3 regions of the Rhodococcus sp. SJ-3 genome follow, and region 3 is predicted to be linked to each of the others. Evidence: riboswitches for the same ligand, from Rfam matches in the RefSeq annotation. Region 3 holds a riboswitch; each other region holds the start of a gene.
What was found. Region 3 has a riboswitch for S-adenosylmethionine ahead of metX (homoserine O-acetyltransferase MetX). Riboswitches for the same ligand answer to the same signal wherever they lie in the genome.

Region 1 (4,772 bases), 1.2 Mb from region 3:
GCTGGGTGAGCAATGCCGCGAGGGCCGATCTCGGATCACCGGGGCATCCGTGTTCGCGATAAACCTGTTCGGCACCGGTGACCATTTCCTGCGCTCCGGCCCGGATCAGATGCTGTTTCGATTCGAAGTAGTGCTGGATCCTGCCGATCGAGACGCCGGCCTCCTCAGCCACCGCATGCAACGTGACCCCGTCGATTCCCCGCTCGTGGATCACCGCCCACAGGGCCCACACAATCTCTTTGCGACGCTCGGCATGGTCGACAACTTTCGGCATGACCGCATTTTACAATATGCCTATACTGCAAAAGGTACTGATACTCGACGATCAGGGGTTGCATATGAGTGAGTACGCCGCACGCACAGATTCCCGGACCGAGCATCCACCACCAGCTCGTCCGCGTTACCGATGGCTTCGTCGCAGCGGGCTGGTCGTCCTCGCCGCGCTCACAGCGCTGGGTGCTGTGAGCGTGCAGCAGTTCTTCTTCGGAGCACCCGGCGTGGGTCATTTCCGCGACGCAGAAGGACGCCAGAGCTACGTCGCGGCGTACGAGCAAGCGATGTCCTCACTCCCCTCACCCACATCGACCCACGACCTCGCGACCCGCTTCGGCACAGTTCGCGCTTATGAGTGGAGCTCCCCGGACACCGCGGACACCGTTCCGGTCGTCCTGGTGCCGGGCCGGTCGTCGGGTGTTCCGATGTGGGCCGAGAACCTTGACGACTTCCTACCTCACCGACGGGTTGTTGCTTTCGACGCACTCGGTGATGCCGGTTTGTCGGTACAGAATGTTCCGCTCACCTCCTTCGGCGACCAGGCCATCTGGATCACCGACGCACTCGACGCACTCGCAACCGACACCGTGCACATCGTCGGTCATTCGTTCGGTGGAGCAATCGCAGCGACATACGCGCAGCATTTCCCGGAGAGGGTCCGGTCGCTGACACTCCTCGAACCGGTTTTCACCTTCGCGCGTCCCTCGGCCCGCATGATGGCGTGGACCATGGTGTCGTCTCTCCCGTTCCTGCCCGAGTCCTGGCGCACGACCGCGCTCGGAAAGGTAGGCGGGGCCGAGTTCGACTCGAACGACGACATGGCGAAGATGATCGCCGCGGGTTCGGAGCACTTCTCGGCGGTCCTGCCGATTCCTTCTCCCCTGAGTGATGACGAGATGGAGGCCCTCGCCATGCCCACCTATGTCGCTATCGCCGAACGCGATTCGCTCGCCGGAGGCGACACTGCAGTGCAGCGGGCACGAACACTCCCGCGCGCACTCGTCGATATCTTCCCGAACACCACCCATTCGCTACCGATGCAAGCGAAGGAGGCTCTGGCAGTAGAGCTTCCAGAATTCTGGCACGAGGCCGAACAGAACTGATCCGACGGGTCACCGGCCGGGCACATAGGTCAGCGTCGGAACGCGCCCTCGTACGCAGTCCGTCCAGTGATCAGGTGCGGCAAGGGTGAAGGTCGCAGGCACATACGGATCAGGGCCCGGCAGGATCAGCACTCGCCACTGCGGAACCCAGGTCCCGATCTCCCCACAAGCGTGGACCGCGTCGGCGATCGCAGCGGTGTCATGGTGACGGAATACGAGTCGTATTCCATCCCAAGATAATTCGACGCGCGTCTCGTCCAGGACGCGCACCAGCGCGCCGACACTGAGATCGGAATCGTCGAAAGCCTTACGGGCGCGGATGAAGTGTACGTGGTGCCCGTCGCCGAACGAAGCGCACTCGTGAGCACCTACGTGATCGGTACCGCGAATATGGTCGGTCATGATTTCCTCCGGGTCGGCCCCGGGCGGGGCGCTCGTGCCCGGGCCGGTCGGCCGCGAGCCGCTTCGTCATCCGAGCCACCCGCGAGCGTGGGGTTGGCGTGCCGTCAAGTCGGAGCTTGGCGACGGCATCTCGTGAAGCACCGCCAATATACATGATGGAGCGACCTCACAACCCGAGCCACCGCCTGCGGAGAAGAACGCAACGCATCCTTACTGCTCCGAAACGCCACGGTGACCGACCCCGCCGACACTGGTCGGCACTGTTCGCATCAGGAGGTTGCCGTGTCCTACGTTCCACCCGCCGAGCTGGCCCGCGCGATGGTCGACGCCGGCCAGAGCAAGGTCCTCATGTCTACCCGCGACACCCTGATCAGGGCGTATATGGCCGGTGCGATCCTCACACTCGGGGCAGCATTTGCAATTACCGTCACCGTGCAGACCGGCAACGCCCTCCTCGGAGCCATTCTCTTCCCGGTCGGATTCTGTCTGCTGTACCTACTGGGTTTCGATCTTCTCACCGGGGTGTTCACGATGGTCCCCATCGCATACCTCGACAGACGCCCGGGGGTGACGATCGGGTCGATGCTCCGCAACTGGGCTCTGGTCTTCGTCGGAAACTTCCTCGGCGCCTTCACCGTGGCCGTGCTGATCACCTTCATCCTCACCTACGGCTATTCGATCCCGCCGGACGCGGTCGGCGAACGTCTCGGTGAGATCGGTGAAGCGCGCACTCTCGGGTATGCAGAGCATGGCGCGGCGGGCATGGCAACCCTGTTCTTCCGCGGCATGCTGTGCAACTGGATGGTCTCCACCGGCGTTGTCGCAGCGATGATGTCCAAGAGTGTGCCGGGCAAGGTTCTCGTGATGTGGATGCCCGTCATGCTGTTCTTCTACATGGGTTTCGAGCACTCGGTCGTCAACATGTTCCTGTTCCCGTCCGGCCTGCTTCTCGGCGGTGACTTCACCCTCGGTGACTATCTGATCTGGAACGAGGTCCCGACGGTTCTGGGCAACCTTGTCGGCGGTGTCGTGTTCGTGGGTCTCGCTCTCTACATCACCCACGTGCGGACGCAACCCAAGCGCGCGATCGGGGCGCCTGCCTCGGACCGCGCCGCAGCGTCGGCCAGGACTCCCGAACCCGTGTGATGCGATCCGTGGCTTCGATTCTCCCGACGCACAGGCCCTATCGCGGCAGAGGGATGTCGGGTCACGCCGGCGATACCCTGATCGGATGGCGTCGTTCACACCGATCTCACCTGCTGTACTCACCGAACTACTCGCCGAACGTGCATACGCACTACCGGGCCCGGTCGCCATGGCAATTTCGGCCGCCGACGCCGCAGAACCGATGGATCTGGCGAGCCGGGTTGTCGAGGCCCTGCGCGCCGCGGGGCGTCCCGCGCACGCCGTGTCACTGCACGATTTCGTCCGACCTGCCTCGCTCCGTCTCGAACACGGGCACGCCGATGAAGAGAGTTATCGGTCGGGCTGGTACGACTACGACGCGCTGGACCGCGAGGTGGTCTCGTCCCTGAAGAGCGGGCATCGCTTTCTGCCGCGGTTGTGGGACGAGGCCACCGACCGGTCGGCGCGAGCACACCGGGTCGGCGCCGCAGACGATCACGTGCTTGTCGTAGCAGGACCGATGCTCCTCGGCCGAGGCATCCCGTTCGATGTGACCGTCGACCTGAAAATGTCCCGGGGTGCGCTCGAACGGGGAACTCCCGCCGCCGACCATTGGACGATCTCCCCGCTACTCGCACACGAGGCCGAGGTCTCTTCCGCGGCCGACATCGTGGTGCGCTTCGAACATCCGGATCGGCCCGCGCTGCGGGATTCCTGAACTATCCGGCAGCCAGGGCCTTGGCCAATGGCGAGGGGAATCGCGGCAGCACCCGCACACCCTCCAGCCATTCCTCGAGCCGAGCAGCTTCGGCGGTGAGAAAGGCCGATGCTTCCTTCCCTGCGTCCTCGAGCATATGGAGCCGGACGGCGCCGTCGTCGGATTGCCACCACGTGCCGACAACCCGGCCGTCCCACCACGCCGTCGGCCCTGCGTTTCCACTGGTGTCGAAGAGTTGCTGCTTGTACGGGCCGAGGTACCACTCTCGCTCGAACCAACCCATCGTGGTGGGATCGAGAGACGGCAGCAGGGCGCCCCACGGCTCAGCAGAGGGCGCGGGGTCGACGTCGTCCGGGAGGAGATAGCCGACACGCCCGTCGAGGTCGACTTCCACAGCCGCGAGTTCGGTCAGCGCAGCTCGGACCGCTTTGATCGTCGAGCCGAGCCACCATTTGATGTCGGCTTCGGTGCCCGGCCCGAACGCGCCCAGCCACATCGCCACAAGGTCTCGAAGTCCCTCGGATTCACTTCGCGGTTCGATCTCCTCCCCCAACCACGAGGCAGTCCGCACCCAGTTCGGACGCGAGATTCGCCACGACCCGTTGTTGGAGGCCCGGAGCACCTGGCCCGAGGCCGAGAGCACCGTCATGACTCGTGGGGCGAAGGAAACCTTCCCGCCCCACGACTTCCCGACGCCGTAGTCGATCGATGCGTCGAGAACAGGTAGTTCGGAACGTAATTCGGACGCGGTGGCCTCGCGTCCACCTGCCAAGGCGGCGAGAACCCCGGCGGTGGCGTCGTCGAGCCACTGTGCGCCGTCCCGGTGCAGGCCGGCCCGTTCGGCGTCTTTGATCACGCTGCGGCGCTGAGCGGCTGCAACCCGATTACTTGCCCCGGCCTGTGCCGCCGCGAGCGCGGCACGCGGAAACACAAAGACGGTACGACGCATCGCGAGGTGCTTGACCAGCGTCCGATCTCTGTAGAGCGCGGCATCGAGTTCCGCCGCGGAGAAGTCGGTGACTCTCGACCACGTGGAGAGGTACACGGTCGCAGGATCGGTGCCGTGCAGGCACACCATGCTCCTGGCGGCTTCGACTGCGTCGGCCGCACGATACGCCGGGGCAATGCGGTGGCGAGCCGCGAGGCGCGCT
Region 2 (4,772 bases), 2.6 Mb from region 3:
GGCGGAGGCAACGTCGAAGTCGGGATCGGTCGAGGCGATGTAGCCGACGAGAATCGAGCTTCCGGCCGAGGTCTTGCGGACCGCGCACGCACCACCGGCGACACCGGGCAGGTTCTGCAGGGCATTGTCGACCTCGCCGAGCTCGATGCGGCGTCCGCCGATCTTGACCTGGTCGTCGGCGCGTCCCTGGAAAAGGAGTCCCGCACTGTCGAGTACGACGAGGTCGCCGCTGCGATAGGCGCGATCCCAGCCGAGGGTGGGCATGGGCGCGTACTTCTCGGCGTCTTTCGCCGGGTCCAGGTAGCGGGCGAGCCCGACACCGCCGATCACGAGCTCGCCGGACTGTCCTTCGGCGACGGGATTGCCCTCGGTGTCTACGACCGCAAGATCCCAGCCGTCGAGTGGCAGACCGATCCGGATCGGTCCGGTGCCGTCCATGATGGCGGCGCACGCGACCACCGTCGCTTCGGTGGGGCCGTAGGTGTTCCACACTTCACGGCCGGGCACGGCGAGACGCTCGGCGAGGTCGGGCGGGCATGCTTCCCCGCCGAAGATGAGCAGGCGCACTGCTTCGAGTGCCTCGCCGGGCCACATCGCCGCAAGGGTCGGGACCGTGGAGACGACGTTGATGTTGCGAGAGACCAGCCACGGGCCGAGGTCCATTCCGGAGCGCACGAGCGAACGCGGCGCAGGAACGAGGCACGCGCCGTGCCGCCAGGCCAGCCACATCTCCTCGCATGATGCGTCGAATGCGACGGACAGACCTGCGAGGACCCGGTCGCTTGGGCCGAGAGGTTCTTCCCGGCAGAACAGGTTCGCTTCGGCGTCGACGAAGGCGGCGGCGTTGCGGTGTGTGACGGCGACACCCTTCGGGGTGCCGGTGGAACCCGAGGTGAAGATGATCCACGCGTCGTCGTCGAGGGCCGGTTCGCGTACGTCCGGTTCGTCGGCAGGAGGAGCGGTGCCGGGACCGATCCCCGCATCGGTGACGATCGCGGTCACCTTTGCTTCGGAGAAGACCAGCTCGGCACGCTCATCGGGGTCGTCGGCGTCTACCGGGACGTAGGCGGCGCCTGCGGCGAGAACGGACAGAATGGTGATGTAGAGGTCTTTGGATCCGGACGACATGCGCACCCCGACGCGATCGCCGGCGCCCACACCGGCCTCCGCGAGTCCACGTGCTCCTGCGCTGACCTGGTCGAGCAGTTCGGCGTACTCGAGCATCGTGGTGCCGTCGTCGATTGCAGGAGCGTGGGGGTGCGATTCGGCGCTGGCGCGAAGTACGTCGACGAGTGTGCGCGGCGCGGGTGCGTGTGATCCGCGCAGGAAGACTTCCGGTACGAGCGACGTGTCGTCGGCTGCGGGCGGGGGTTGAGCAGACAATCCGCTGTCCTTCTACTCGGGTGGGCGATCCGGGTTATTTCACGTGAAGGTGGACAACAGATGAACGTTCGGTACGCGCAGCGAGCGGGTGGGGGTGTGCGGTGTCACGCCTCAGAGCAAAGCACGATGGTGGTTCCTCCGCAGGTCAGAAGGAGAAATTCTCTTTCGGCCGGAGACCGTGCGGAGGGCCTCGACGGGATGCCGACTTGACACGCAGTGTGCCCGGTGTCATTGTCTTCGGCAGGTCATGAGTACCAGCGTCAAGCCCCGGCTCGCTGGTCGGCAACCCTCCGCCGCGGTGGGGTGCTCCGGGTGACGACCTGGCTGACGTACCGAACCCGGACGCAGCAAGCGCGGACTCCGCCGGCGAACGATTCACCATCGTCGTGGCGATCACCGACGGGTCCCTGATCGATGAGGGAAATTCGTCATGACTGTTGCTACTTCCACCTGTATCGCTCCCTTTGCTCGCGTGTCGGGCTGTGACGTGCAGGTTCCTCTGGTGCAGGGCGGAACCTGCAGCTACGCGAACTTCGACTATGCGGCGAGCGCACCGGCTCTGGAGAGTGTGACGGACCGGATTTCCGAGCTGTTGCCGTTCTACGCCAGCGTGCACCGTGGTGCGGGCTATGCCTCGCGCATCAGCACCACGAGCTACGAGGAGTCGCGTGAGTCGGTTTCCCGGTTCGTCGGTGCCGACGAGGACCAGGTCGTGGTCTTCACCCGAAACACCACGGATTCGATCAACCTGCTCGCCGGTGCAGTCCCCGGCGACGTGGTGGTACTCGACATCGAGCATCATGCGAACTTGTTGCCGTGGAAGAACACTCGTGTGGTCGAAGCTGCGGATTCGGTTTCGGAAACCGTGTGGCGGATCGCCGTCGAGCTCGAGCGTGCGCCGACGGCACTGCTTGCCATCACGGGAGCGTCCAATGTGACCGGCGAGGTGCTGCCGATTGCCGAACTCGCCGAACTCGCCCACGCGTGCGGCGCACGGATCTTCGTCGACGGTGCCCAGCTGGTTCCGCATCGCCGCGTCGACCTCGCCGAGCTCGGCGTCGACTATCTCGCGTTCTCGGGCCACAAGCTGTACGCGCCGTTCGGTGCCGGGGTGCTCGTCGGACGTCGCGACTGGCTCGATGTCGCGGAGCCGTACCTCGCCGGGGGCGGAGCAGTACGTGAGGTCGCCCTCGACCGCACCGAATGGGCGTGCGCCCCTGCCCGGCACGAAGCCGGGTCCCCGAACGTGCTGGGGGTCGCGGCGATCGCTGCCGCGTGCGACACTCTCGCGTCGCACGACGCCGAGGCAGCTGCGCGTCACGAGGAGCTGTTGTGCGCGCAGCTTGTCGATGGCCTGCACGACATCTACGGCGTGGAAATCCTTAGGCTGTGGGATGATTCGGCAGACTGCGTCGGGATCGTGACCTTCGGTATCGATGGTTTCGAGCCCGGCGAGATAGCCGCGTACCTCTCGGCCGAACACGGCATCGGTGTTCGTGACGGGCGTTTCTGCGCCCACCCGTTGCTCGCCCGCGTCGGCCTTCCCGGTGGTGCGGTGCGCGCCTCGCTGGGATTGGGTAGTTCCTCGGCGGACGTCGATCGTCTGCTCGCGGCGCTTCGGCAGCTGGTGGCGAGCGGGCCGCAGTGGTCGTATGCCAAGGTCGAGGGGGCCTGGAGCCCGTCGCCGGAGACCCGGATCGGCCTTACGCAGTCGGGCGACGGTGCGGCGGAGTGCGTCTGATGATCGCCGCAGCGATCGACAATTCCCGGCGAGATCAGTAGGGTTTTCTCATGGCAGTGTGGAGTTCGGCGCAGGCAGCGGCCCAGTGGTGCCGCCGCCACGTCGACCTGTGCCGCACGGCCTCCTGCATCTGTTCGGACTGACGAGGTTCCCGTTCCCGCTTTTTCGATGCCGAGTTCGGCATATCGAGAGGAATTCTCATGTCCTACAGTAGTATTTCTTCAGCCGAGTCCCTGCGTGTCGCAGTCGAATTCGTAGATGGTTCAGGGCCAGATGTGTGGGCGGATCTCACCGTCGATCGCGACGGCGGTGGGCCGCTCGACCTCAGTGCTGCTCCGCGCACCGTCGTGCGGGTGCGCGCCGCAGATCTGCGGGAAGCGCGCAAGCTGCGCGATCGGGCACGAGCCGATGCCTCGGCGGAAGGCCGCGACCCCGACGCCCTCACGGTGCTGGTCGACCTCGAAGTGATCGTCGACCTCGAAGCGCGCGTGGCTCGTCGCCGTGCTCAGGATGCGTGGCGCCGGGCAGGCGGGGGAGCAGCGGGCCTGTCCTACGTCGGTACTCCGACCGGGCTGGCCGGCCTGATCGCCGATATTCATGCCGTGAAGGTCGCCGACGGCGTCACCCTGATCCCGGTGGCCGGTGGCATCACGGTCGACAACATCGTCGATGGAACCCTGCCGTGGCTAGAGTCTCGCGGACTCATCGAGATCTCACCGTCGTCGGCGGAGTTGGGGCGCAGGTTCGCCGCAGGCAGAGGTCGCGCCACTGATCGTCCGGACGGTCGTGTGGCCCTCGCATCCTGACCTCCTGCACGTTGTGATCAGTCGACCTCGAGGTCGACGCCCGCAGTGATCCGCAGGAGTTCGGTGTACGAGGTGCGGAAGAGGGTGTCCAGGCTCCCTCCCGATGCCCACAGTTCGGGGTATCCCGCCAAAGCGCAGTCGACGTAGGTCGGCAGATTGGTGGGGTGCCCCAGCGGTGCCACACCGCCCGGTTGTTGCCCGGTGACCTCGGCGATCAAGTCGTCGGGTGCGGGAGTGAGGGTGCCGGCCAGCCTGGCGCCGGCCCGCTCGAGTGAGACCCGGTGCGCGCCCGAGACGAGAACCAGTATCGGCTCCTCGTCGAGAAGGAGTACGAGGGACTCGACGATGGCTCCGACGTCGACCCGCACTGCGGCTGCTGCCTGTTCGGCGGTGCGCACCGGCGTCGACTGCGTGGTGATCAGGCCGTGATGTCCTCGGGCGATGAGGGTGTCGGCGACACGGGCAGCATTCGGGTGCAGAGGCCTGGGCATGATGCCACCCTATGAAAACCGGTGACTGCTGTGACCGGATCCAGAAGGATCGACGTGATCGGAAGCTCGATGCGGTTTACACGCTCAAATATTACTCTCGAGTAATGACTGATTCATCCAGTTGGAAGGCGTTCACCGTAGAGCGCACCGAACACGTCGCCCAGGTCACGCTCATCGGCCCGGGCAAAGGCAACGCGATGGGGCCGGACTTCTGGTCGGAACTACCGCAGATCTTCGCGCAACTCGACACCGACCCCGAGGTTCGCGCCGTCGTGCTCACCGGCTCCGGCAAGCACTTCTCGTACGGTCTCGACCTTCCTGGCATGGCCGGTGAGCTCGGGCCGGTGCTGG
Region 3 (4,772 bases):
TCGGCACTGCCGTTCCGGTTCGTGCGGATGGTACCTGCTGTGCTCGCTGCGCTCCGCGCGCGGAAGGCGCTGACCACGCTGACCGCAGCGGGAACGATCACCCCACCGGCGCCGTGCCGTCCACGAACGCGTTTCGATACCGGTGGCAGCGGGTCGCGGCAGTTCGGCCGGGTCCGCATGGATCTGCGCGACGTCCGGGCCGTCGCTCGCTCCACCGGAACATCCGTCAACGATGTGATCCTGTCCGTGGTCTCGGGCGGTCTGCACTCGTATCTCGAGCAGCACGGAGAAACCCCGCCGGCGTCGCTCGCGGCGATCGTCCCCCGGTCGACCCGGCGCAGGTCCGGCGTCGAGGGAGGGAAGACCCGTGCGGCGAACGAGGTCACGCTCATGTACGTCGACCTGCACACCACCGACCATGCGGACCCGCTCGAGCGACTCCGCCTCGTCCGGGAATCGTCGAACTTGGAGAAGCAGCGTGTCGCGCGTCCGGAGACGGCGGCAACCACCGCACCCGTCGATGCTTCGCCCGCAGTGGACCTGAAGGTGTCGATTCGGCGTGCCCGCAACCGGAGGATCGAGTCGAGCGGCGCCGTCGTCGCTCTGGCGAACACCGCGGTGACCAATGTGCCCCGCGGCCGGGTCGAGGGCCTCCGTTTCGGCGGCAGCCCGGTGGTGGAAGCGCTGGGGACACCGATGCTCAGCCGGACCTCCGCCCTCGTCCATTCGGTGACATCGCTCGGAAATACTCTGAATCTGACGTTCCTGGTGAGTGTTTCGTCGATGCCGGACCCCGAGGACTACGAACGCCGTCTCGCGTCGGCGTTCGAAGATCTGTACCGCGCCGGAGCCCCCGACGGCAATCAGGTGGACTCTCGCGGTTGTTCCCCGTCCGGAACGATGTGGCACCGCCCGCCGCGAGCGAGTGGATACCTGGAAGAATGAGTGACGTGACTGCGACCATCCTGGACGGCAAAGCAACCCGCGACGAGATCTTCGAGGACCTGGTGGTCCGCGTGACAGCGCTGAAGGACAAGGGCATCACGCCCGGCCTCGGCACGATCCTGGTGGGCGACGACCCCGGATCGGCGGCGTACGTGCGCGGCAAGCACAACGACTGCGCCAAGGTGGGCATCACCTCGATCCGCAAGGATCTGCCCGCCGACATCACCCAAGAACAGCTCGAAGCGGCGATCGACGAACTCAACGCCGACCCCGCATGCACGGGGTACATTGTGCAGCTTCCGCTGCCCGGGCACCTCGACGAGAACGCCGCCCTCGAGCGGATCGACCCTGCCAAGGATGCGGACGGACTGCATCCGGTCAACCTCGGACGCCTGGTGCTCGGCAAGGAGGCGGCGTTGCCGTGCACCCCGCGGGGCATCGTCCACCTGCTGCGCCGCTACGAGGTGCCGATCAACGGCGCCCATGTGGTGGTCATCGGCCGCGGCGTGACCGTGGGCCGCCCGATCGGGCTCCTGCTGACCCGTCGCAGCGAGAACGCGACAGTGACGCTGTGCCACACCGGCACCAAGGACCTCGCCGCCGAGGTGAAGCGCGCCGACATCGTCGTTGCCGCAGCGGGTGTGCCCGGTCTGATCACCGCCGACATGGTCAAGCCCGGTGCAGCAGTGCTCGACGTGGGTGTCTCGCGCACAGCCGACGGCCTGCGCGGCGACGTCGCCGGCGACGTCCGCGACGTTGCCGGGTTCCTCTCGCCCAATCCCGGTGGTGTCGGACCCCTCACCCGCGCGTTTCTGCTGACGAACGTCGTCGAACGCGCCGAGCACGACGCCGGTCTCTGAGCAGTCAGCAGATGGACAGTTCGGTGCGTCTTACACGACTGAACCTGCCGCTGCTGGCGGTCACCGTGGTGATCGCCGCGGCGGTGGTCCTCGTGCTGGCCGATCGCTGGCGCCGAGGCGCTTTCGTGTTCGGTGGTGCGATGATCCTCGCGGGGATTCTCCGCTGGGCTCTCGACTCCGATCAGGTGGGAGTGCTCGCGGTGCGAAGCAAACGCTTCGACGTGGCAGCGATGCTCGCCATGGGTGGGGCGATCGTCGGACTGGCTGTCTCGATCGACCCCCTGGGCACAGGGTAGGGGGAACAGGCCGGCGAGCGCTGTTACGCGCTCGCCAGCTCCATCAGCTCGACGAGCAGCTTCGCGACCGCGTCGGCCTCGGTGAGGAAGCCGTCGTGTCCGTCGCGTGATTCGAGCACGCGCAGCCCGGCGCAATGGGGGAGACCGTCTGCGATCTCCTGCTGCAATCGAATCGGGTAGAGACGATCCGAATCGACGCCCGCGACGATCGTCGGTACCTGCGTGCTCGCCAATGCGGCCTCGACGCCACCGCGACCGCGGCCTACGTCGTGCCGGTTCATCGCGTCGCTCAGTACCACGTAGGTCCCGGGGTCGAACCGCTTGACGAGCTTCGCTGCCTGGTGGTCGAGGTAGCTCTGCACGGCGTAGCGTCCGTCACGCCACGGATCCTCGTCGTCTTGAGGGAGGTTGGCGAACCGCGAGTCGAGTTCTTCCTCGCTGCGATACGAGAGATGGGCCATGCGCCGCGCGATACCCAGCCCGGCCTCGGGCCGGCGGCCGGTCTCGTAGTAGTCGCCGCCCTGCCAGTCCGGATCCGCCATGATGGCAGCGATCTGGGTGCTCTGGACACCGATCTGATCGGCGGTTGCGCGGGAGCCGACCGCGAGGACCAGTGCCGCCCGCACCCGGCTCGGGTGGGAGACGACCCATTCGAGCGAACGCATGCCGCCCATCGATCCACCCGTCACCGCGGCCAATGTCTCGATGCCGAGGGCGTCGAGAAGGGCAGCTTCCGCGGTGATCTGATCGCGGATGGTGATCCGCGGGAAACGGGAGCCCCACGGTTTGCCGTCGGGCGCGGTGCTGCCCGGGCCGGTGGTGCCCTGGCATCCGCCGAGGACGTTCGTGGCCACCACGCACCACCGGTCGGTGTCGATCGGCGCGCCGGGGCCGACCATGCCGGACCACCAGCCTGGCGACGGGTGATCCGGTCCGGCCGGTCCGGTGATGTGTGAGTCCCCGGTCAGCGCGTGCTCGACGAGCACGACGTTGTCGCGGGTGGGTGACAGCGCGCCCCACCGCTGCAGAGCGACGGTGACATCGGGAAGGATGGCACCGCTTTCGAGGGTGATGCTGCCGATGTCGATGGTGTCGAGCTTTCCGTCTTCTGCGGGAAGCTCGATCCGTCGACGGTTGGTACCTGTTGTCAAGATGCGACCGCCTCGAGGCCAGTGGTGATGGTCAATGTGTCCTGCTTGCCATGTCGGGGCACTGGGACGAGAGCCGGTATCGACAGTCCATCAGCATTTCGAACCTCCCAAGAGCCGGCTTGTCGTCTGCGGTGCGCCGACGACCGTGTCCTCACCCGGAGCACCCCACCCTGGCCGGAGGGTTGCCGACCAGCAAGCCGGGGCTTCGCGCTGGCACTCATGACCTCGTCGGCAGTCTAACGGCTGGATCCTAGGGCTCGACACGCGGCTCTCGACCTTCCCTCCGCCTGCGCCCGAGCAGCAAGAAAGTTACCGGTCAGTAGCGCTTGGGGGCCGCAGCCGGGGTTGTGCGTGCATCGAATAGCAGTACGCTTGTTCTGTTTGGCTCAGTACCCGACGCGTGCGGAGCCATGCTCAGACGCCTGAGCTGAAGGCGGTCGCATTCCGGAAGTGCGGCCGCTCGGGGACTCGACTGCCGTCCAAGGAGGACACGAACCGCGTATGTCCAAGATCAAGGTTGAGGGTAAGGTCGTCGAACTCGACGGCGACGAGATGACGCGCATCATCTGGCAGTTCATCAAAGACAAGCTCATTCATCCCTATCTGGATGTGGATCTCGAGTACTACGACCTCGGCATCGAGAACCGTGATGCGACCGACGACCAGGTCACCATCGATTCCGCGAACGCCATCAAGAAGCACGGCGTCGGTGTCAAGTGCGCGACCATCACCCCGGACGAGGCGCGGGTCGAGGAGTTCGGCCTGAAGAAGATGTGGCGGTCACCCAACGGCACTATTCGTAACATCCTCGGCGGCACCATCTTCCGTGCACCCATCATCATCTCCAACGTGCCCAGGTTGGTTCCGGGTTGGACGAAGCCGGTCATCGTCGGCCGTCACGCATTCGGCGACCAGTACCGTGCCACAGACTTCAAGGTCCCCGGCGCAGGCACCGTCACCATCACCTACACGCCGGACGACGGTTCCGAACCGATCGAGCACGAGGTGTGCAGGATCCCCGAGGACGGCGGCGTCGTCATGGGTATGTACAACTACAAGAAATCCATCCAGGACTTCGCACGCGCCTCGCTGTCCTACGGTCTGCAGCGCAACTACCCGGTATACCTGTCCACCAAGAACACGATCCTCAAGGCCTACGACGGCATGTTCAAGGACGAGTTCCAGCGGATCTACGAGGACGAGTTCAAGGCGGAGTTCGACGCTGCCGGACTGACCTACGAGCACCGCCTGATCGACGACATGGTGGCGTCGTCCCTCAAGTGGGAAGGCGGCTACGTCTGGGCCTGCAAGAACTACGACGGTGACGTCCAGTCCGACACTGTTGCGCAGGGCTACGGCTCGCTCGGACTCATGACTTCCGTGTTGATGACTCCGGACGGCAGGACCGTCGAAGCGGAGGCCGCACACGGCACCGTCACCCGGCACTACCGGCAACATCAGCAGGGCAAGCCGACATCGACCAATCCCATTGCGTCGATCTTCGCGTGGACACGCGGTCT

Region 1: it holds a riboswitch for S-adenosylmethionine, as region 3 does, so the genes downstream of both, ACTDXD_RS23100 (hypothetical protein) here and metX (homoserine O-acetyltransferase MetX) in region 3, are expected to answer to the same signal.
Region 2: it holds a riboswitch for S-adenosylmethionine, as region 3 does, so the genes downstream of both, ACTDXD_RS13555 (aminotransferase class V-fold PLP-dependent enzyme) here and metX (homoserine O-acetyltransferase MetX) in region 3, are expected to answer to the same signal.

Annotation. Positions count from the first base shown of each region.
Region 1 covers NZ_CM123306.1:4,945,172-4,949,943, reverse strand. The annotation lists gene ACTDXD_RS23110 (TetR/AcrR family transcriptional regulator) at 1-274, opposite strand, end outside; gene ACTDXD_RS23105 (alpha/beta fold hydrolase) at 339-1,376, shown strand; gene ACTDXD_RS23100 (hypothetical protein) at 1,386-1,778, opposite strand; SAM riboswitch class IV at 1,804-1,916, opposite strand; gene ACTDXD_RS23095 (formate/nitrite transporter family protein) at 2,061-2,924, shown strand; gene ACTDXD_RS23090 (uridine kinase) at 3,010-3,621, shown strand; gene ACTDXD_RS23085 (winged helix DNA-binding domain-containing protein) at 3,623-4,772, opposite strand, start outside.
Region 2 covers NZ_CM123306.1:2,932,965-2,937,736, forward strand. The annotation lists gene ACTDXD_RS13550 (Pls/PosA family non-ribosomal peptide synthetase) at 1-1,383, opposite strand, end outside; SAM riboswitch class IV at 1,627-1,743, shown strand; gene ACTDXD_RS13555 (aminotransferase class V-fold PLP-dependent enzyme) at 1,814-3,124, shown strand; gene ACTDXD_RS13560 (putative leader peptide) at 3,175-3,267, shown strand; gene ACTDXD_RS13565 (hypothetical protein) at 3,325-3,930, shown strand; gene ACTDXD_RS13570 (YbaK/EbsC family protein) at 3,948-4,421, opposite strand; gene ACTDXD_RS13575 (crotonase/enoyl-CoA hydratase family protein) at 4,526-4,772, shown strand, end outside.
Region 3 covers NZ_CM123306.1:293,802-298,573, reverse strand. The annotation lists gene ACTDXD_RS01445 (wax ester/triacylglycerol synthase domain-containing protein) at 1-945, shown strand, start outside; gene ACTDXD_RS01440 (bifunctional methylenetetrahydrofolate dehydrogenase/methenyltetrahydrofolate cyclohydrolase) at 951-1,805, shown strand; gene ACTDXD_RS01435 (DUF3017 domain-containing protein) at 1,817-2,101, shown strand; gene metX (homoserine O-acetyltransferase MetX) at 2,125-3,252, opposite strand; SAM riboswitch class IV at 3,363-3,477, opposite strand; gene ACTDXD_RS01425 (NADP-dependent isocitrate dehydrogenase) at 3,754-4,772, shown strand, end outside.